3 regions of the Paraburkholderia sp. NPDC080076 genome follow, and region 2 is predicted to be linked to each of the others. Evidence: predicted binding sites of a transcription regulator. Region 2 holds the regulator's gene; each other region holds the start of a gene.
The links. Region 2 encodes LexA, which represses DNA repair genes until DNA is damaged. Its sites were predicted from a motif close to ACTGTATNNNNATACAGT; they were not measured.
Positions count from the first base shown of each region.

Region 1: ACQKRQ_RS09265 (DUF5131 family protein) is a predicted target of LexA. The motif match lies at 2,860-2,877, and genes of this name have one in related genera.
Region 3: ACQKRQ_RS19450 (ATP-dependent helicase) is a predicted target of LexA. The motif match lies at 4,219-4,236, and genes of this name have one in related genera.

Region 1 is NZ_JBNNWQ010000002.1:418,181-424,785, forward strand. It holds gene ACQKRQ_RS09260 (hypothetical protein) at 1-1,406, opposite strand, end outside; gene ACQKRQ_RS09265 (DUF5131 family protein) at 3,030-3,779, shown strand; gene ACQKRQ_RS09270 (three-Cys-motif partner protein TcmP) at 3,772-5,037, opposite strand; gene tcmP (three-Cys-motif partner protein TcmP) at 5,159-5,992, shown strand; gene ACQKRQ_RS09280 (protein-export chaperone SecB) at 6,219-6,605, opposite strand, start outside.
Region 2 is NZ_JBNNWQ010000003.1:813,132-819,736, reverse strand. It holds gene nodI (nodulation factor ABC transporter ATP-binding protein NodI) at 1-908, opposite strand, end outside; gene ACQKRQ_RS15935 (universal stress protein) at 1,197-1,661, shown strand; gene ACQKRQ_RS15930 (DUF2939 domain-containing protein) at 1,711-2,379, opposite strand; gene ACQKRQ_RS15925 (hypothetical protein) at 2,497-2,841, opposite strand; gene lexA (transcriptional repressor LexA) at 2,914-3,564, opposite strand; gene ACQKRQ_RS15915 (sulfate ABC transporter substrate-binding protein) at 3,878-4,918, shown strand; gene cysT (sulfate ABC transporter permease subunit CysT) at 5,057-5,959, shown strand; gene cysW (sulfate ABC transporter permease subunit CysW) at 5,956-6,605, shown strand, end outside.
Region 3 is NZ_JBNNWQ010000004.1:530,339-536,943, forward strand. It holds gene ACQKRQ_RS19435 (AzlC family ABC transporter permease) at 1-472, shown strand, start outside; gene ACQKRQ_RS19440 (AzlD domain-containing protein) at 469-792, shown strand; gene ACQKRQ_RS19445 (DUF4088 family protein) at 1,076-1,846, shown strand; gene ACQKRQ_RS19450 (ATP-dependent helicase) at 2,024-4,177, opposite strand; gene ACQKRQ_RS19455 (hypothetical protein) at 4,415-4,678, opposite strand; gene ACQKRQ_RS19460 (hypothetical protein) at 4,778-5,230, opposite strand; gene ACQKRQ_RS19465 (RNA-binding S4 domain-containing protein) at 5,563-5,781, shown strand; gene ACQKRQ_RS19470 (MATE family efflux transporter) at 6,031-6,605, shown strand, end outside.

The DNA of each region.
Region 1 (6,605 bases), on a different contig from region 2:
ATTCCGGTGAGGAGCGCTGGAGTGATGCCAGGGCAATCCATCACGAGTAGGGCCGCATGCGGCAGCAGAGCCCCCCGGCCGGGGAGAGCAAGGAAGCGCGAAGCTTCAGTCAAACAGTTTCGGCCGTAACGCAAGTTCAAATGCTTGTCAGTTGCGGTGGTTTGGAAGCCTTGCTCAACGAACGTTGCTGCGACGTTCTGCTTCCAGTCGGGACGATTGATATCAGTCCACCCTTCGGTCAATCTTCCGGAAGGCTCCACAATCCTTCTCGGTCTTCCTTGCATAGCAAGGGCTCGGGACTCTTCGAACCTACGCCACGAATTGGCGGTGGCGCCATCTGCCCAGCTCCGTATTGTGGCGATGTCCGCGTCGAGAATTTTGAACGTCTGCAGCGCCTCCTCATCGCTTTGGAACTCCGTTGCAACCGGGGACAGCAACTTGTCAAATACTTCCCCTTCTGACGTTAAGCGATGATAGGGACGCTTACTTGTCTTCACGGGAAGCAGTGGCACATCAAAGTCAGGAGTAGCGAAAGCGCCGTGCACTGTAAAGCACTGCTTGACGACATTGCAGAACTTGGTCCAATTCGCCTGTATTGCTGGATATGACCAAGAGTCCGCACGAGACTCGACGTAATGGATGGCGTATTGGTTGAAGAGCTCATAGACGTCGAAAGGCCGTTTGAAATGCTCTCGCGTCCAATCCGGCGGCAGACCGGCGAGGTATTGGAGAAAGTCGTTGATACCGTGGACGTTTTCTTGATTTCTTTGCCGCAGAAACGTCTGCAACGATTGCTGCATCGCGAACGCAAATTCGCGACCATATCGTTTCAGAATTTCACTCAAGTCAAACCATCGGACTCCGCCCTGAGAATTTGATACCGGCCAGCCGCGCAGGAGTTCGACTTGCTCCGGGTCAACGTTCCTCCCCTCAAACTCTTTCCTGCTCGCGTCCCAAAATGGCGTTGGACCCTTCGTGCTGACGGAGCCGAACGCCTCTTGCGACATAGTGTTTGTCTCAACCGCGATAGCCCGCAATCGGGTCAGAAGGTTGGCGCGCATCTTGTCTGTCGCAAAAACGAACTTCTCTGAATACAGGGCTCCGCCGCAGTCCTGGAGTACGTACCGGGGACTTAGCTTTCCGGCACGAACCCTTAGTCGTTGCCCCGTAATCGCGAGATACCCATCAAGAAGGCGAAGAACTGTACGTCCCAAACTTTGGTAAGGGCGGTCCCAAGCACCGATAACTTCAGACATTAGCTGTAGTGCGGCTGGCCCGATATAACTTAAAGGTCGGTCGCTGTACCAGCGGACATCGCGGAAAATTGCCGGCGAGCGGAGCATTCTCTCACCGCGCGAAATATGAACCGCCTGATGCGGCAACTCCGAGGTTTCTACGAGATGCATTTCGTGCGCTCCTTTTTCAACGCAGCTCGCTATTGGCTAGCAAGCCACTGGAGGCCCCATGGACCTGGAGGAATGAGAGCACACATTTCTTCAAAAACTAATATTATTGGTTTTTTACACTACATTTTGGCGTAAACGTTGAACAAATATACAGTAGGTGTATTGGAATCAACACACTGTAGATTTGCCTTGCTTACTCGTCACGGAAACGACCGCACGGCCCGTTCGTCCGCAGGGAGAACCTCGACTTTCAGCCCAACCACGCGGAAGCTCGGGGGTGCGGCTTACCTTTTGCCGAGACCCCAGGCCGAGAATTATTTTGAGCCGGACGACAGCCAATGAGTAAAAAGGCGTCAAACGTCCCTCGCTAAGAAGAGGAATGTTGTCTCCGCGAACCCCGGTATTTGGCGCGGCTACTTCCGCTTCCCCGACTGCATCGGCCGGCAGAATCGACGACAGTTCACAGCCCTGCGCTCGATGTGAGTGGACGCAACTTGCGTTCCGAAGCATGTAGGTCGATGTTCGTGGAATTCATCGCCCGAAACGCGACATCATTTAAATGCCGGCGCCCCAGTTCGGGGCTGACCGGTCTGTAGCGGCCGGAGTGACGCATCCGGGCCGGTCGTCTTTTACTGCAAAGCGCCAATGACCTTAGATGTATGTCAGGCGGATGCTGTTTCCGTCGCAGATGACGAACTCACTTCGAAGTGACCTACGAGCAAAGGCAGCGGCAGCAAAGGAGGGCAGACAGGTAGCGGGCAGTCCGTCGGAGGTGGTTCGAAGGCAGGCAGCCCCGGCCGAGGTCGGGCAGGTACCGGGTTTGTCGGCGGTAATCGGCCGAGCACGACAGGCGCAAAGTCCGGTGGCAACCGAGGCAACGCGACGCCGGCTGGCGGCAAAAGTAACAACCCATGGGGGCAGCCCTCGACGCGAAAGCGGACTCGCCCCTGAAAGAGCGAAGACAGAGACCAACGCCGTTCGCTCGCGCGATACCCCGTCGGCGCGTGCTGGATGGCGCAACCTCCAAACAACCCATTGCGCAATCACGGGCGAGGCCCTGCCTCGCCCGCCTGCCGTCGTACGACGACCCAATGAACTTCCACCCTTCCTATGCGGCGCGCCGCTTTCCGCTGCTCATCAACGCGTCGAGCTCGTCAAACCAGCTCCTCGTGTGACTCAACCGTGCACGATGGATGCCGACCGCGAGGATTTCTGCCTTCGTGAACTGGGAGACCGTTAGCCTGCCGCATCGTCTTCGTGTTGCTATGAACGTGTGTCGGGTTCCGTGAGCCAACATGGCCGATATAAATTGTCTCGCCTCATCGCCGGGCGCTCAGTCGAACATCGCGGCAGCATCGGGTGAACTCGTCTGTTTCGGCTCTCAGTGACTTTGGTTGCCCAAGCGTCCGAAGCGTAGCCCGGCCCGGTAGTAGACAATCATATCTCCCAAACTACTGTATAAATATACAGTAATCATTCTATACTACGAAGGCAAAACTGCGAGGAGTCGTGTGTCGTCGCTCACGAGCATCGAGAAAACGGGAGCACATGACAGAAGCATGGCTATTTCGTAGCGCCCGCAGGAAGCCCGATAAAATCGCAACCAAATAGAGAGGTCGAATAATGAGCGGTGGGCAAAGCAAGATTGAGTGGACCGAGCGCACGTGGAACCCAACGGTGGGCTGCACGAAAATCTCCAAGGGCTGCAAGAACTGTTATGCAGAAAGCATGGCGAAGCGCCTGCACGCCATGGGCACGCCTGGCTATGAGAACGGATTCAAGCTGAATATTCTGCCTGGTCGCCTCGACGAGCCGTTGAAGCGCAAAAGCCCGACGGTGTACTTCGTCAACTCGATGTCCGACCTGTTTCACCGCTCCGTCCCGGACGCCTACATCACGCGGGTGTTCGACTCTATTCGAGCATGTCCGCAACACACCTTCCAGATTCTCACGAAGCGTGCAGAACGCCTGGCGAGCTACTGCAGTCGTCGAGACATTCCGGCGAATGCTTGGCTCGGTGTGACCGTTGAGGACCGCAAGTATGGGGTACCCCGTATCGATGAGTTGCGCGAGGTTGAAGGCGGCGTACGCTTCCTGTCAGTCGAGCCTCTCCTCGAGGACCTTGGCACCTTGAATCTTGAGAACATCGACTGGGTTATCGTCGGTGGGGAATCTGGTCCAAAGGCTCGTCCGATGCGCGAAGAGTGGGTGCAAAACGTCAAGGTCCAGTGTGAGGAGCAAGGCGTGAAGTTCTTCTTCAAGCAATGGGGCACGTGGGGCCGCGATGGCGTGCGCCGCTCGAAGGGCGCGAATGGCCGGCTCCTCGAAGGTCGGACTTGGGACGACATGCCCGAGCGCGTACTGCTTACCTGAAGAAGCGCCGCTGGGGCGAGTATTCGATGACGTCGGATGCGTTGTAGTGCTTTGACGGCCGCCGCTTTCTGTCTTCCTTGTTCGACACCACGATATTGCCCGCGGCGTGCAAACCCCGGATGACCATTTGCAGTCGCGTTTCGTCGGCGATAGTGTTCGAGATATGTTCGGTCAACAATTGCCGCACGGTGAGCGGTTCCTGTCGGCCCGACAATACCCGGCCGAGGTCGTCCTTCAACGTCTCGATGCAGAGCTCTGCGCCCCCGGCGTCGAAGAGGATGGACTGACCGGTATGTTGCTCATCCCGTTTCGGGTCATAGCCGAGCATGAAGAGCCCGGGCTCGAGCTCGTGTCCGAACTCGCTCGAATGCTCCCAGTGTAGCGACTTCATCACGTCGTGAGCTTTGTACTGCCGCGACAGATGCACAAGCCAGTAGCTCCAGGGATTCGCCGAGTCTGGTCGGACAAAGAACAACGTCATGAACGGCGCGCCTGTTTCCGCTTTGATGCCGTGCGCAACGTAGCGCTGGAGCGCTGCCCGGCCATGCTCCGCCTTGATTTGGCCTAGCTGGGCCCAAGGGATGTACTGCTCGATGCCGATGCCCCGGACAGCCTTGCGATTCGCCTCTCTATCACTGATGTACGTAAGGAGCGAGTCGACATTGAAGGTCATGATGACCTCGGCGTTCGGCAGCTCCGTCATCAGCCATCGAAGCTTGTCCATCGGAACGGCGTTGTAGCTGTACTGGTCGAGCAGAAAAATCGCCCGGTTACCGCCTTTGCGCTCTTTGATGCGCCTGACGATTCCCTGCAGTTGTTCCAGAAAGCCACCTTTCAGCACTTTGGACCGCGCGAAGTCCTGTTGCGAGACGGCGCCTCCGGCGCGCCGTTTCTCCAGATGTTGAACCAGATACTCCGCGGATTCCGGCTTCTTCTCCACGAAGAAAAACTCGGCATCGACCTCGCGCGGCGTACGCCGCCCAACATTCACGTTGGCACGTGCCAAGTATGCGCCGCGCATCATAAGTAATGGCGTGCCGTCGACGGACTCGGCTTTGTCGTTAAGGTATTCCCCCCCACCAGCGAACCCGTCCACTAACGTCAAAGTTAGTTTTGGCATGGTCGGCATACTCATTAGAGTTTCGATGTACTGTTGAACGTACTGTTCGACAATCGAATGCTTGACGGCACTGTGCTGGTCGAGAATCGGCGGAGGATGCCCAACCTGCCAGAAATATTTGTCTTCTGTCTTCGCCATTTTTGGTGTTATGTGGCCTTTTGGTCTCGCTAAAGATTATCAGGTTTTAGTAAATTTTTCGAAATAACGGCATACTGTTTGGCCTCTCCACTGAGCCCCCAAAACGAGAAAAAGCGTGGCCATGAAACACGACGACGAGATTGTCATCGACCCGGCTGACGGTCTGCCGGTCATGAAGGTTGGTCCCTGGTCGGAAGACAAGCATGTTGCACTGTCACGTTATGTCGACGCGGCTCGGAAGGCTCGGGCGAAGTGGCCTTATGCCTCGTTTATAGACCTTTTTGCTGGTCCCGGGCGGGTTCTGAATCGTGAGTCTGGGGTTATATCTGATGGCGGCGTGCTGTCTGCGTGGCGCATGTCAGAACGCGGTGGCGCGCCGTTCAACCAGATATTCATCGCCGATGCCAATGCGGAAAGCGTGGAGGCATGTTCGGCGCGACTTCGCGGCGCAGGCGCCAAGGTGCAGGCGTATGTGGGTAGCGCGTCCAAGACCGTCGACCTTGTGCTCGGAAAGCTTCCGCGGGGACTGCATTTCGCATTCCTCGACCCATTCAACATCGAGCACCTCGACTTCGAGATTATTCGCAAGCTTGCTGCGCGGCCGAACATCGACCTGCTGATTCACTTCAGCGTGATGGACGTTCAGCGAAACATCGGCGGCGACTTCAATCTGGCCAGCTCGAGGTTGGATGCAGCCGCGCCGGGTTGGCGCAGCAAACTGCGGTTGCAAGATGTCCCCAAGCGCGAACAGGTAGGTGCGTATCTGGAATATTGGGAATCGCTCGTCACAGACCTGACCAAGATGCAGATTGCCCAGTCCAAGCCGCTATTCGTCAACATGAACAAGGGGCCGCTGTATCGCCTCATCCATCTTGCCCGTCATCCGCTCGCCACGAAGCTTTGGAATGACGCTGCGTTGCCGACGTCGCGCCAACAATCCCTTCCGGGGTTCTGACTTACATCGGCCCCTCTAATCACAGATGCCCGCCGAGCCATAGCCGCGCTTGAGGAGCATGGTGCGTCCTTTGCTTTAACTGACTCGAGCAGATTTGCGACTTGGCGCGACCCGCCGATGCCGAGAAATGAAAGGGCTCCGCACACTACGCAGAGCCCTTTGCTATTTGTCGTTCGGGACGCCTTGCTATGTTGGCCGCTGAGTTCCGTTTGGAGGTCGCGTGCGACTATGCTTCAGTCGTTTTCTTCCGTGACTTTTTCGGAGTTTGTGGTGCTGCTACTGCTGCTGCGGCAGTGGCCCGTTCCTGCGCAGGGAACAAGTTCAAAAAATTGACGGTGGGAAGCATCATTGGTCCTTGAGGGAAACGTCCCGTAAGGGTCAACAACTGCTCCCTGATTGCTCCATAGAGCACCGCCGAGCCATTTATGACGGCAAGCTTGTGTGCTTTCTTCTCGTCGTCCGCTGTTGCCTCGAAGAAACCTTCGGCTTCGACTTCGAAGGAATACGGGAAGGGCGTCTTTGCCTTCTTGGGCTTACACGTCAGACCAAGCTTCAATGCGAACCTGAAAGGGGAAGACTGCTCGGAAGGAGCCGAAACCTGAACGTTAGCGGA
Region 2 (6,605 bases):
TGCATCTCGCGCCCGGTGAGCCGCAGGAACACATCCTCCAGATTCGCCGGTCGATGCAGATAGCGCAGATCCGCGCGCTGCTTGAGCCGGGCATGCACCGGCTGCGCGTCGTTGACATAGCAGAACAGCGTCTCGCCGCTGATCTCCGTGCGCTCGACGAGCGGCGCCAGTTCATCGCGCAACGCCACCGGATCGGGCCCGAAGATCTCGATCACATCGCAACCGATCTCGGATGCGATCAACGCGCTAGGCGCGCCTTCCGCGATCTTGCGCCCTTCCTCGATCACGCACAGGCGGTGGCAGAGCCGTTCGGCTTCTTCCATGAAGTGCGTGGTCAGCAGAATGGTCTTGCCGCGCGCGAGCAAGGAGCGCAGCCGCTCCCAGATCAGATGCCGCGCCTGAGGATCGAGGCCGGTGGTCGGCTCGTCCATGATCAGCACATCGGGATCGTTGACGAGCGCGCGCGCCAACGTGAGGCGCCGCTTCATGCCGCCTGACAATTCGCTCACGCGCGCGTCCGCCTTGCTCTCGAGCCGCGCGAATTCGAGCAGCGACGGCACCATCGCGCGGCATTGCGCGGCGCTCAGGCCGAAGTAGCGGCCGAACACCAGCAGGTTCTCGCGCACCGTGAAGTCGGGATCGAGATTGTCGAACTGCGGCACCACGCCGACGCGCGCCCGCGCCACGCGCGCGCGGCCGGGGATCGGCTCGCCGCACAGACGGATCGTGCCCGCATCCGGCGCCGCGATGCCGAGCAACATGCGCAACGTGGTGGTTTTGCCCGCGCCGTTCGGGCCGAGCAGGCCGAAGCATTCGCCGGCGTTGACATGAAACGACAGTCCATCGACGACCGTTTTTTCGCCGTAGCTTTTTTTGACCTGATGAAATTCGATGGCGGCTTCGGGCATGGATCGAACGAGTCTCCGGGAAAAGACGTGAATGACGCGAATGGCCGGGGGAGGCCGCCTATTCTAGGGCATCGGCGGGACGCTGTTGGTTCACCCCCGACAGTCCGAAGCGGGTTTCTTGCGCTGCGGCATCGGCGCGCGGAGGACCCGCGGGCGGCTCACGCACCTGTTTAGGGCGTCGTTAAGGGGCAGTTAGCGCACAGTTAGCGTTTTCCATCCCTTGCAACCTGAATTGCGGCGCACCATGATTAATTCAGATCGCGCGTCCCGCGCGAAGGGAGAAAAATCATGGCGAGCTACCAGAAAATCCTGCTGTGCTACGACGGCTCGCGTGAAGGCCGCAAAGCACTACGTTGCGGCGCCGACCTGGCGTTGGATCTGAAAGCGGAAACGCACTTGTTGTCGGTCGTCGACATGCGTTCGAGCATTGCGCAAAGCGCGGGCCTGTTGACCGACGTGGCCTGCGGCAGTTTTGAAAAGACCGCGCGCGACATCCTGCAGGAAGGCGTGGACTGGCTCACGGAGCGAGGCGTGAGCGCCCAGGGGCATTTCGCGTTCGGCCATCCGATCGACGAGATTGCCAACCTCGCCAATGAATTGCATGTCGACCTGGTCGTGGTCGGCCACCGCTGCCGCACGGGTTTGTCGCGATGGTGGATGGGCGCGGGCAATACGCCGCTGCTCGACCGTGTCTCGTGCAGCATTCTGGTGGCGTGTTCTTCAGCGCAGGAGCAGCAGCAAGCGGCGGCTTGAGGCGGGCTAGTCACGTGACCGGCCGCCTCGGCCTGACGGCATCAGGTGATCACTCGTTCAGGTTGACCGCGGCCAGCTTCCACGTGAATACGCCCTCGCGCCGGAAGATCGCCGAGTAACGCGCGTCGCCGGCGCCATGCTGGTACGCGACGACGAACTCGTTGAGGCCGCGATAGCCCGCCGTGGTTTGCGGCGGTTGCGGTGGCGCGGAGTTGACATTGGCCGCGTTGCCGTTTGCGGGAGCTGCAGGCGCAGGTGCGGTCGCAGCGGCGTCCGGCGGATTATTCGCGGCCGGGGGCGCGGGTGGCCGCTCGCCCGGATCGCCGCGCGGCGGCATGCCGTTCAGCAAGGCCGCCACGCCGTCCGGTGTGGCATACGCATCCACGAGCGGACCGATCAACGCAACGCCGATCATCGCGCCAATGGCGGCCAATGGATTGCCGTTGCTGTGCGCGCCAAGCCGCCGTGTCAGCAAGCCGGCGACTTGCTCCTTCAGGCTCTCACGCAACGCGGGGAAGTCGACATACTGATTGACGGTTTGCGCGTCGCGCGCATCGGCCGCGCGTTTGAGATTATTCAGCGCGATGTACGGTGTCGCGTAAGCAAACCCCAGCGCGGCGATCACCACGATCACGATCAGCGTGACGATCAGCGGCCGGGTGGCGCCGCCATGCATGCCGCGCTTGCTGCCGCGTTTGGTACGTTTTGAAACTGCCATCGAGTGGGACTCTCCATCAGGTGTGATCTAACGTGGACCGCAGCCACGCGAAAACGATCCCACGCAATACATCTCTCGCTGTCCCGTTCAAGACCCCTCAAGACCCATCAAGACCCTTCAAGACTCGAACACCGCCCCATGCACGTTGGCTTCATCGGCGATGCAGCGGTCGATCATGCGGCAAACCGCGTCCATCGTGCCGACCATGATCAGACGCGACGGCCCGTGATAAACCCGCACCGGTGCGCGACGCGCCGGTTCCGCCGTATTCAAGCCCGAATTCAACGACACGCGGGCAAATGCCGGCATCGACGACGGCAGGCTCGGCGCGGCCTCGGGCGAGTCGAACAGCGACGGCGTGCCGAGCGTGGCCGCCTCGATCAATGAGCAGGGCACCAGCTTGCGAAGATGGCGCAGACGACCGAACTGGCGAAAGGGCAGCAGGCGGGCAAGACGTTCCATGAGACTCTCCAGGCGATGCAACGTTGATGCGGCGTTGGCGCGGCTTCTTATTTTGTCGAACGGGCGAGAGGGTTAAAACTCGCCGGGGCGGATCAGCCCCACGGCGATACCCTCCAGCGCGAACTCCGCACTGCCGGTTTCAACGAAGATGTTTTCGTAATCGGGATTCTCGGCGATCAGCTCGAGCCCGTTCGGCCTGCGCTTCAGGCGCTTGACCGTGACGTCGTCACCAAGCCGGGCAATGATGATCTGGCCGTCTTTGGCTTCGCTGCGCTTTTGCACCGCGAGCAGGTCGCCGTCGAAGATGCCCGCGTCGCGCATGGACAGCCCGCGCACCTTCAACAGGTAGTCGGGCTTGCTCGAGAACAGCGCCGGGTCGCACGCATAGTGCTGCGAGATATGTTCCTGCGCGAGGATCGGGCTGCCCGCGGCAACCCGCCCGATGAGCGGCAGCGACAGTTGCATGATGCTGGCGTGCGGCAGCGTGAACTGGTGCGGCGAGTCTTCCGGGCCGGCCAGCAGGCGAATGCCGCGCGATGCGCCGGCCGCGAGTTCGATCACGCCCTTGCGAGCCAGCGCGCGCAGATGTTCTTCTGCCGAGTTGGCCGAGCTGAAACCTAGCTCGGCGGCGATCTCCGCGCGGGTGGGCGGAAAGCCGGTGCGTTCGATAGCCCTGCGGATCAGATCGAAAACCTGCTGCTGTCGTGCGGTGAGTTTGGTCATGGCGCCACTGTATGTATGAACAGGTGACTGTATTTTTATACAGTATTCGGCGCAATTCAAGCTTTACTTTAAGTTCGGGGTGAAGGGTGTCGTTCCAGCGCCGTCAAGCGACGCTCAAACACCCGTTTTCGTGCCGCAACGCCTTATCCAGCTGTCATTACCACTTTTGCGTATTAAAGAATGAAGAAACATTATTTTTAATGATGAAAGCCCTTCGATAGACTGGCCTCCAGTTGGCGCTCATGTGCACGTGACCGCGACGTAAAAAGACACCACACGCTGTTTCAGCGGACACAACGCGGAGAAAGTTGACATGGATCACCAAGGTACGGGGCTGGCAGGCAGGACGAAAAAACTGATCGCGGCGCTCGCATTGGGCGCGGCGGGCGCGCTCGGCGTGATGGCGCAGGCGCACGCCGCCGACACGACGCTGCTGAACGTGTCCTACGACCCGACGCGCGAGCTGTATCAGGACGTCAACCAGGCGTTCGGCAAGGAATGGAAGGCGAAGACGGGCGAGACGATCACCTTCAAGCAGTCGCACGGCGGCTCGGGCGCCCAGGCGCGCTCGGTGCTCGACGGCCTGCAGGCCGACGTGGTGACGCTGGCGCTTGCATACGATATCGACGCACTGGCCAGCAAGGGTTTGCTGGACAAGGGCTGGCAGAAGCGCTTGCCGGATAACGCGTCGCCGTACACGTCGACGATCGTGTTTCTGGTGCGCAAGGGCAACCCGAAGCACATCAAGGATTGGGACGATCTGACCAAGCCGGGCGTGTCGATCGTCACGCCGAATCCGAAGACTTCGGGCGGCGCGCGCTGGAACTACCTCGCGGCCTGGGCGTATGCCGAGCATCAACCGGGCGGCAATGATCAGAAGGCCAAGGAATTCGTCGGCAAGCTCTATAAGAACGCCGGCGTGCTGGATTCGGGCGCGCGTGGCGCGACCACCAGCTTCGTGCAACGCGGTATCGGCGACGTGCTGATCGCGTGGGAAAACGAAGCGTTTCTGTCGCTGAAGGAATTTGGTCCGGAGAAGTTCGAGATCGTGGTGCCGTCGGTCAGCATTCTGGCGGAGCCGCCGGTCGCCGTGGTGGACAAGGTCGTCGACAAGCACGGCACGCGCAAGGTCGCCGAAGCGTATCTGAACTTCCTGTATAGCGAGCAAGGGCAGGAGATCGCAGCGAAGAACTTCTACCGTCCGCGTTCGAACAAGGTGCCGGCTGAGCTGACCGCCAAGTTTCCGAAGCTGAAGCTGTACACGGTGGACGATTCGTTCGGCGGCTGGGCCAACGCGCAGAAGACGCACTTTGCCGACGGCGGCGTGTTCGATTCGATCTATCAACCGCAATAAGACTGCCGATGCCGGCACCGGCATAGGCAACGAAGCGGCGCGGCAACGCGTCACTCCCGAGCGCGCCCATGGGCGCGCTTTTGGCCGCCAGGGCCCGGCGGCCAGCAACACGAGCATCAACCTGAACGAGTAACGAGCATGACGACGTTGACCTTCCGAAAACCGAGCGCGTTGCCCGGTTTTGGCCTGACACTCGGCATCACGGTGGCTTATCTGAGCCTCGTGGTGCTGATTCCGCTTGCGGCGACCTTTCTCAAGACCGCGACGCTCGACTGGAATCAGTTCGTGCGCGCGGTGAGCTCGCCGCGCGTGCTCGCGTCGTATCGCCTGACGTTCTTCTCCGCGCTCGGCGGCGCGCTGATCAACGCGGTGTTCGGTTTTCTGGTGGCGTGGGTGCTGGTGCGCTACACGTTCCCGTTCAAGCGTATCGTCGACGCCGTGGTCGATCTGCCGTTCGCGCTGCCCACCTCGGTCGCCGGCATATCGCTCGCGGCCGTGTACGCGGGCAACGGCTGGATCGGGCAGTTCCTCGAACCGCTCGGCCTGAAGATCGCTTTTACGCCCGCGGGCGTGCTGGTCGCGCTGACATTCATCGGCTTGCCGTTCGTCGTGCGCACGGTGCAGCCGGTGCTCGAAGAGTTCGAACGCGAACAGGAGGAAGCGGCCGCGTGCCTCGGCGCCTCGCGCTGGCTGACGTTTCGCCGCGTGGTGTTGCCGGCTGTGTTTCCGGCCTTGTTGACGGGCTTCGCGTTGGCTTTCGCGCGTGCGCTCGGCGAGTACGGTTCGGTGATTTTCATCGCCGGCAATGTGCCGATGAAGTCGGAAATCACGTCGCTGCTCATCATCACCAAGTTGGAGCAATACGACTATGCGGGCGCGACGGCGCTGGCGGTCGTGATGCTGGTCGTGTCGTTCCTGATGCTGCTCTTCATCAACACTTTGCAGTGGTATTTGCAGCGCCGCACGAGTCGCGGCGGTGCAGGCCCGGCGCCTGCCGCTGCAAGTGTCGCGGCGATCGGTGTCGGCGGAGGTGCGCAATGAGCCGCCGCGCCGCGAACGAAGTGAATGGCGTGAACAACGCCGTAGCCGTGGCACCGCGCGCGCCGCTGAACGTCGCGCGCCGGCCCGATCCGGTCACCGAGCCGCCCGTTGTGCGCTGGATTCTGACCGGCGTCGCGCTGCTGTTTCTCTCGCTGTTTCTGGTGGTGCCGCTCGTCGCCGTGTTCTATCAGGCGTTGAACAAGGGGCTCGGTTTCTATCTGGAATCGCTCGCCGATCCGGACGCGCTCTCGGCGATCAAGCTCACCGTGATCACCGCCGCGATCGCGGTGCCGCTGAACCTCGTGTTCGGCCTCGCGGCTTCATGGTGTATCGCCAAGTTCGAGTTCCGCGGCAAGGCGCTGCTGACCACGCTGATCGATCTGCCGTTCTCGGTGTCGCCGGTGATCTCGGGCTTGATCTATGTCTTGATGTTCGGCGCGCAGGGCTGGTTCGGCCCGTGGCTGCAGGACCACAACATCCAGATCATTTTCGCGGTGCCGGGCATCGTGATGGCGACGATCTTCGTCACGTTCCCGTTCGTGGCGCGTGAACTGATTCCGCTGATGCAGGCACAAGGCAACGACGAGGAAGAAGCCGCGCACGTGCTTGGCGCGTCGGGCTGGCAGATCTTCCGCCGCGTCACGCT
Region 3 (6,605 bases), on a different contig from region 2:
CGCGACGCTCGCACCGCACGTCGCGCATCTGCCGACACGCTGGCGCTGGGTGCTCGGCGCGCTGCTCACGGACGAAGTCTTCGCCGTCGCGTGGGAGCACTACCGGCATCGGGAACCCGGCACGGTCGGCCCGCACTACTTCTTCGGCGCCGGCTTGGCCATGTACCTGAACTGGCAGCTCTGGACCGTCGCCGGCCTGCTGTTCGGCGCGGCTTTTCCGGGCCTGCAATCGCTCGGCCTCGATTTCGCCATGGTCGCCACCTTCATCGCGATCGTCGTGCCGCAACTCGTCGCGCTGCGCTATATCGCGGCGGCCGTCACCGCGGGCACGCTGGCCTTCTTCTGGCAGGCGTGGCCATACAAGCTCGGGTTGCTCGGCGCGGTGTTCGCCGGCGTGGCGATCGGCGTGCTGCTATCGACGTCGCGGCCCAACCTGCGCGGCACGGGCAAAACCGCGGAGGCGTCGCGATGAACTACGTCGTCCTGATTCTCGGCATGGCGGCCATCACGTGGGTGATTCGCGCCGCCGTCTTTGTGCTCGGCGACCGGTTGGTGTTTCCGCCGCTCGTGCGCACCGCCCTCGGCTTCGTGCCGGTCACCGTGCTGACCGCGATCATCGTGCCAATGGCGGTTTCGCCGCACGGCAGCGACGCCGAGCTGACGTGGCGCAATCCGCAACTGGTCGGCGCGCTGGCTGCGGTGTTTGTCAGCGCGTTGACGCGGCGGCCGCTTCTGACCATCGCCGTCGGCCTGACCGTGTTTTTTGTCTGGCAATGCGTCGTGCTCAAATAGGCGCACGCCGCTTTCATGCCGGCATCGGCGTCGTCCGGCTCGCGCCACCCGCGCGCAAGCACGGCGACGCTTCCCTCTAAAGCGGGCGCCCCGCCCCGTACTCCCTTAAGTTTCCCGTCAATCCGCCGTTATGCAGTCGAGGTCCGCTCGTCGGGATACGTCCCGCTGGTTACGCGGCATCAGGCAGGAATCAAGCGCGCCGGCATCGAACGCCGCGCCTCCCAGGGCCCGCGTGGCCGGGCGGCGTGGCGAGGCCGCGCGGCAGGACCAAACGGGATAACACATGGGTCAAATCACCCTCACGCTCAAAGACGAGACCATCGCGACACTGCGCAAGGATTTCGACGCTTTTCTGCGGGTATCGCTGAAGCTCGATCCGCAGTTCGCGACGCCGTCGTTTGAGGATTTCTTGCGCGCCAAGCTGCTCGACAATATGGTGCCGCTGACCGAACACGCGGTTCAGCGGATGTTGCAGGGCGGCCAGTACGCCTGGGCTAAACGCACGCTGGACAAGGAGTTTCCGGATGTCGTCGCGATTCTGATGCGGCAGGCGGGCGAGTTCGGCTTCGGCTTCGCGGCCCGCTCGGAATGGACGCCGGAAGAACTCGCCAAGCAGTGCCGCGACTGGGCGGCGGCGATCGTCAAGGAAGCGGAAGGCGACGCCGTGCTGATCGACCCGCTCGCGGCGCAGATCAAGAGCGCGGCGCAGGACATTCAGGCGCTCGAGGAAGTCATGCAGACGCCGGCGTGGCGGCTGGTGGAATCGTTGCGTCAGCGCGTCTACGAGGCCAAGGTGGCGTGCGAAACGAGCGTGGGTAGCACCGCGCGCGAAAAGCTCGGCGAACTGCGCGGGCTGCTGCGGCTCGGCATTTCGCACGGCTCGTTCCAGAAGCAGGAAGCGCAGCAGATCATGGAGTTCCTGCGCCTGCTCAAGCCGGAGATTTTCGTGGAAGAGCCGTACGACGTGTTTTCGCGGATGGCGGCCTGGCTGCGCAATTTCTTCGTGCCGCCGCGTCCGGCGCCGCAGCAACAGCAGCAACGGCAGTCGCGCTGACGCTAAAGACCCTCGAAAACCTCCACAGGGTCACCGATAGCCAACGGCGGCAACCCGCCGCCGCTCAAGAGACGTATCGCCTACCAACGGACCAGGCCAACGGTCTTCCCCCGCGTTTGCTGCTCGACGTTGATCGCGTTACCGCTGTCACGCACGGGAGCGCGCGCCGTCGCGCTCTTAATCCCACATCTTCCTGAGTTTCGCCCCGATTTCGATCTTCGCCTGCGCCGCCGCGGCCAGCCCGGCCGCCGTGGGCGCGCTCGGAACCGGCACGCGCGGCCATGCATAGGCGTCGAAGAGCGGCATCAGATGCGCGGGAATGAAGCGCGTACGCGACGCCCACACGTGACGATCGCCCATATGCGTCTGGTTGTGCACGTAAAAGCGCTGCGGCACGACGATATGCAAGTCCTCTTTCGCGCGCGTCATCGCCACGTAGAGGAGGCGCCGCTCCTCGTCGATTTCCTCTTCGCTGCCGGTGCCGAGATCGGACGGAATGCAGCCGTCCACGCCGTTCAGCACGAACACGTTGCGCCACTCCTGCCCCTTCGCCGAATGGATCGTGGAGAGGATCAGGTAATCCTCGTCGATGAGCGGCACACCGGATTCGTCGCTGGTGGCGTCGGGTGGATCGAGCGTCAACTCGGTCAGAAAGCGTTCACGCGATGGATACGTGCCCGCGATGCTCTCCATCTGCAACACGTCCGCATGACGGATCGCCGCGTCCTCGTGATTGCGCTCGAGATGCGGCTCGTACCAGCGCCGCACCATTTCGAACTCGGCGGGCCACGGCGTCTGGCGCCCGTACACGCTCGACATCAGCTTGACGAACGGATGCCAGTCTTCTTGTGCGCGAGCCGGCGCGGTGAAGGCGGCCAATGCGCCGCCGGCGGTGTCGGCGGGATTGCCGCTGCCCGCGCGAGCGACGATCTCGTCGAGCACCTTCGCCGCGGTGGCCGGCCCGACGCCCGGCAGCAACTGCACGACGCGAAAGCCGGCGACGCGGTCGCGCGGATTTTCCGCCCAGCGCAGCACGGCGAGCACGTCTTTCACGTGCACCGAATCGAGAAACTTCAACCCGCCGAACTTCACGAACGGAATGTTGCGCCGGGTCAGTTCGATCTCCAGCGCGGCGCTGTGATGCGCGGCGCGGAACAGCACCGCCTGCGACTTGAGCTTCATGCCCTGTTCGCGCGCTTCCAGCACTTGCTCGACGATGTAGCGTGCCTGGTCGGCTTCGTCGGCGACGGTCACGAGACGCGGGCGCTGCGCCGACGCCTTGTCGGTCCACAAATTCTTCGTGTAGCGCTCGCTGGCCAGTTCGATCACCGCGTTCGACGCCGCCAGGATCGGCGCGGTCGAGCGGTAATTGCGCTCGAGCGTGACCTGTTTGGCCGGCGGATCGAAGTGCGCGGGGAAATCGAGAATGTTGCGCACGGTCGCGCCGCGAAACGAATAGATCGACTGGGCGTCGTCGCCGACCACGGTCAGGCCGCGGCCGTCCGGCTTCAACGCGAGCAGGATCGACGCCTGCAAGCGGTTGGTGTCCTGATATTCGTCGACCAGTACGTGGTCGAAGCGCGCCGACAAGTCGGCGGCGATTCCCGGCTCGGCGGCCATGTGCGACCAGTAGAGCAGCAGGTCGTCGTAGTCGAGCACGCTCTGTTTCTGTTTCGCCTCGACGTAGGCCGCGAACAGCATGCGCAGATCGGCCTCCCATTCACGGCACCACGGGAACGCCTTGTCGAGCACCTGGCCGAGCGACGCGCCGGTGTTCACGACGCGCGAGTAAATCGCAAAGCACGTGCCCTTGGCCGGGAAACGCCGCTCTTTCGCCGACAAGCCGAGTTCGTGGCGCACGAGGTTCATCAGGTCGGCGGAATCCTCGCGGTCGTTGATCGTGAAGGCCGGCGCGAGGCCGATCAGATCCGCGTACTCGCGCAACAGCCGTGCGCCGACGCTATGGAAGGTGCCCGACCACGTCAGTCCTTGCGCCAACGCGGCTCGCGAACCGAGCGCCGCGCCGGCGATGCGTGTGACGCGCCGGGTCATTTCGAGCGCCGCGCGGCGCGAAAAGGTCAGCAGCAGGATGCGGCGCGGATCGGCGCCCTTCACCACCAGATTGGCGACCCGGTGCGCGAGCGTGTTGGTCTTGCCGGAACCGGCGCCCGCGATCACCAGTAGCGCGCCGAGCGGCGCGGTGGGCGTGTCGGCGCCGTAGTCGACGGCTTCGCGCTGCGCGTCGTTGAGCTTCGCCAGCCAGGCGGCGGTGTCGGACGTCGAGGACGTCGGGGACGGCGAGGGAGGCGCGGATTCGGCGACTGAGAGCACGATTGATTTGGGCGTTGGATGGATTCAGAGCGGCGACGCATACTGTATATCCATACAACTAGCGCAGACAAGCGACCCTTTTTTAGCCGCATGCACTGTCTGCATTTTCAAGCGGCCGCACGGGCGAAGACCAGCGCAAAAAATGGCCCGTCGCACGAATGCGCACGGGCCATCTTTCGCAGGCAGAACATCGCGAGGCGTTCATGCGCCCCGCGTCTGCCGCTGCCGCGAAGCCTGTTATTGCTTCTTCGCGTCCTTCAAATTAGCGTCGGCGCTGGCCTTGTCGGCGTCGGCCTGCGCGTCGGTCTTCTTCTTGTCGGCCTTGGCCTGCGCGACAGACGCCTTCTTGTCCGCCTTCGACTGTTCCTTGGCCGCCTTCTTGTCGGCATGGGTAACCGGCGCCGCGGCCGGATCGCTAGCCTGCGCGAACGCACCCGACGACAGGCAACCCGCGATCAAAGCGGCGACAAGCGTGGTCTTCGTGGACTGGGTAATGCTCATGCGATACCTCCGTTGAAACGAGATGCCCGGAACTGAAAGTCCGTTAAAGCGGCCGCGGCGGCAAACCGCGCCGCCACGCCGCTTGATCAAAACTCAGCGTTAGTGCTTGACGTCGGCGCCGTCCGACTGGTCACCCGTCTGGCCTTGCATGTTCATCTTCATCTCATTGTTGGCGGTCTGCTTATCCGCCTTCTGGTTGATCTTGGCGTCACGCACCTGTTCCTTGTACTGAACCTTGGCGGCCTTCTGCTGATCCTTCAGCTCCGCCTTGGATGCCTTCTTCGACGCACGATATTCGGCGTTAGCCTTCGCATTGGCGTCGCGCTTCTGCACCAGCGGATCGGTCGAGCCCGACGCCGTCAGACGCGTCGGCGGCGGCGTCACCGGTTGCACGCCCTGCGCGGCAGGGGCGGTCGCGGTATCGGCGCCTTGCATCTGAACCTGCGGCTGGCCGTCCGTACCCGCTGCCGGTTGCGCGGTCTGCGCAAGCGCGGCCGTGGAAGCAAGAGCCGTAAGGGCGGTACCGATCAGAAGCGTACGAATCTGGGTCATGGCTAATCCTCTCTAAAGTTGTTGTGACGCGGGCGACCTGTCCGGCGCTGCGCATTTGAGCCGCTGCATTTGAGTCACTGCATGAGCGCGCTCTGCGTGCCTCGCCCGGTCTGCTCGCTGCCAGATAAAAATCCAGCAGGCTTTCCCTACTGATCTGCACTTTACGAGTGAAGTTCGTGTTTTACGACCGTCGTTACGGAACGTTTCACTTTCTGACAATCACATAACATCTGCTTGCAGATGCTCACACGACGACGGCGCACACCGCGAACTTCATCCAGGGCAAGCTTCTGGCTTATGATGCGAACCCTTTGCCTGAAGGTGCAAACGCCATGCCCAACCTCGATTTCACGCTCACCGGCGACTACGTCGAACTGCACAATCTCCTGAAGATAACGGGGCTGGCGGACAGCGGCGGGTCGGCAAAAATGATGGTCGCGGACGGTGCGGTCACCGTCGACGGCCGGCTCGAAACGCGTAAAACCTGCAAGATTCGCGCGGGTCAGGTCGTGCTGCTCGGCGATACGCGGATCGCAGTCCACGAGGCTTGACACGCGGCCCGTCGCCCGCAGTCCGAGAACTCGGAGCAACGCGCGCACCAAAATCGTGCCTCTTCCATCGACATCGCCGCGCCCAAGCAATAAGCTGTCAGTTTCGACAAACAAACAATCGGCTGACATACCCGGCTGGCGCCTGCCTCATGCATTCGCCGAGGCTCATCGAGCCGCCGCCCTCGCCTGCGCCCGCGCGCTCGTCGCGCCCGCCGTCGCGCTGTCGCCACTTCCGCCGCCAAGCGCTCCATGACTCAATCCGGCATCACCCGGGTGGCCGCCCGGCCGCCGACCCTGACCCGCCACGCGGCGGATACCGCGCGGCTCGCCGCGCCGCTCGCCATCGCGCAACTCTCGCAAATGGCGATGGGCGTCACCGACACGATCCTGCTCGGTTCGCTCGGCCCGGACGCGCTCGCGGCCGGCGGCCTCGGCGCGAACCTGTTTTTCGTGGTGGTCACGCTGCTGCAAGGCGTGCTGACCTCGGTCAGCGTGAGCGTGTCGCACGCGCGCGGCGCTCAGGACGAAGGCCGCGTGCCGCACATCTACTGGACCGGCTTTGTGCTGTCCGTGCTGCTGTCGGTGCCGGCGTTCTTCCTGCTCTCGTTCGCCACGCCGATCCTGCTCGCTTTCGGCGAACCCGTGCTGCTCGCGCACAACGTCGGCGAATATGCGGCGGTGCTGCGCTGGGGCGCGCTCGGCAGCCTGATCGGGGTCGGCCTGATGCGCTCTTTCCTGCCGGCGATCGGCGCGGCCAAACGGCTATTGTGGGTGTCGCTGGTGAGCGTCGGCGTGAACGGTTTTCTCAATTACGGCCTGATTCA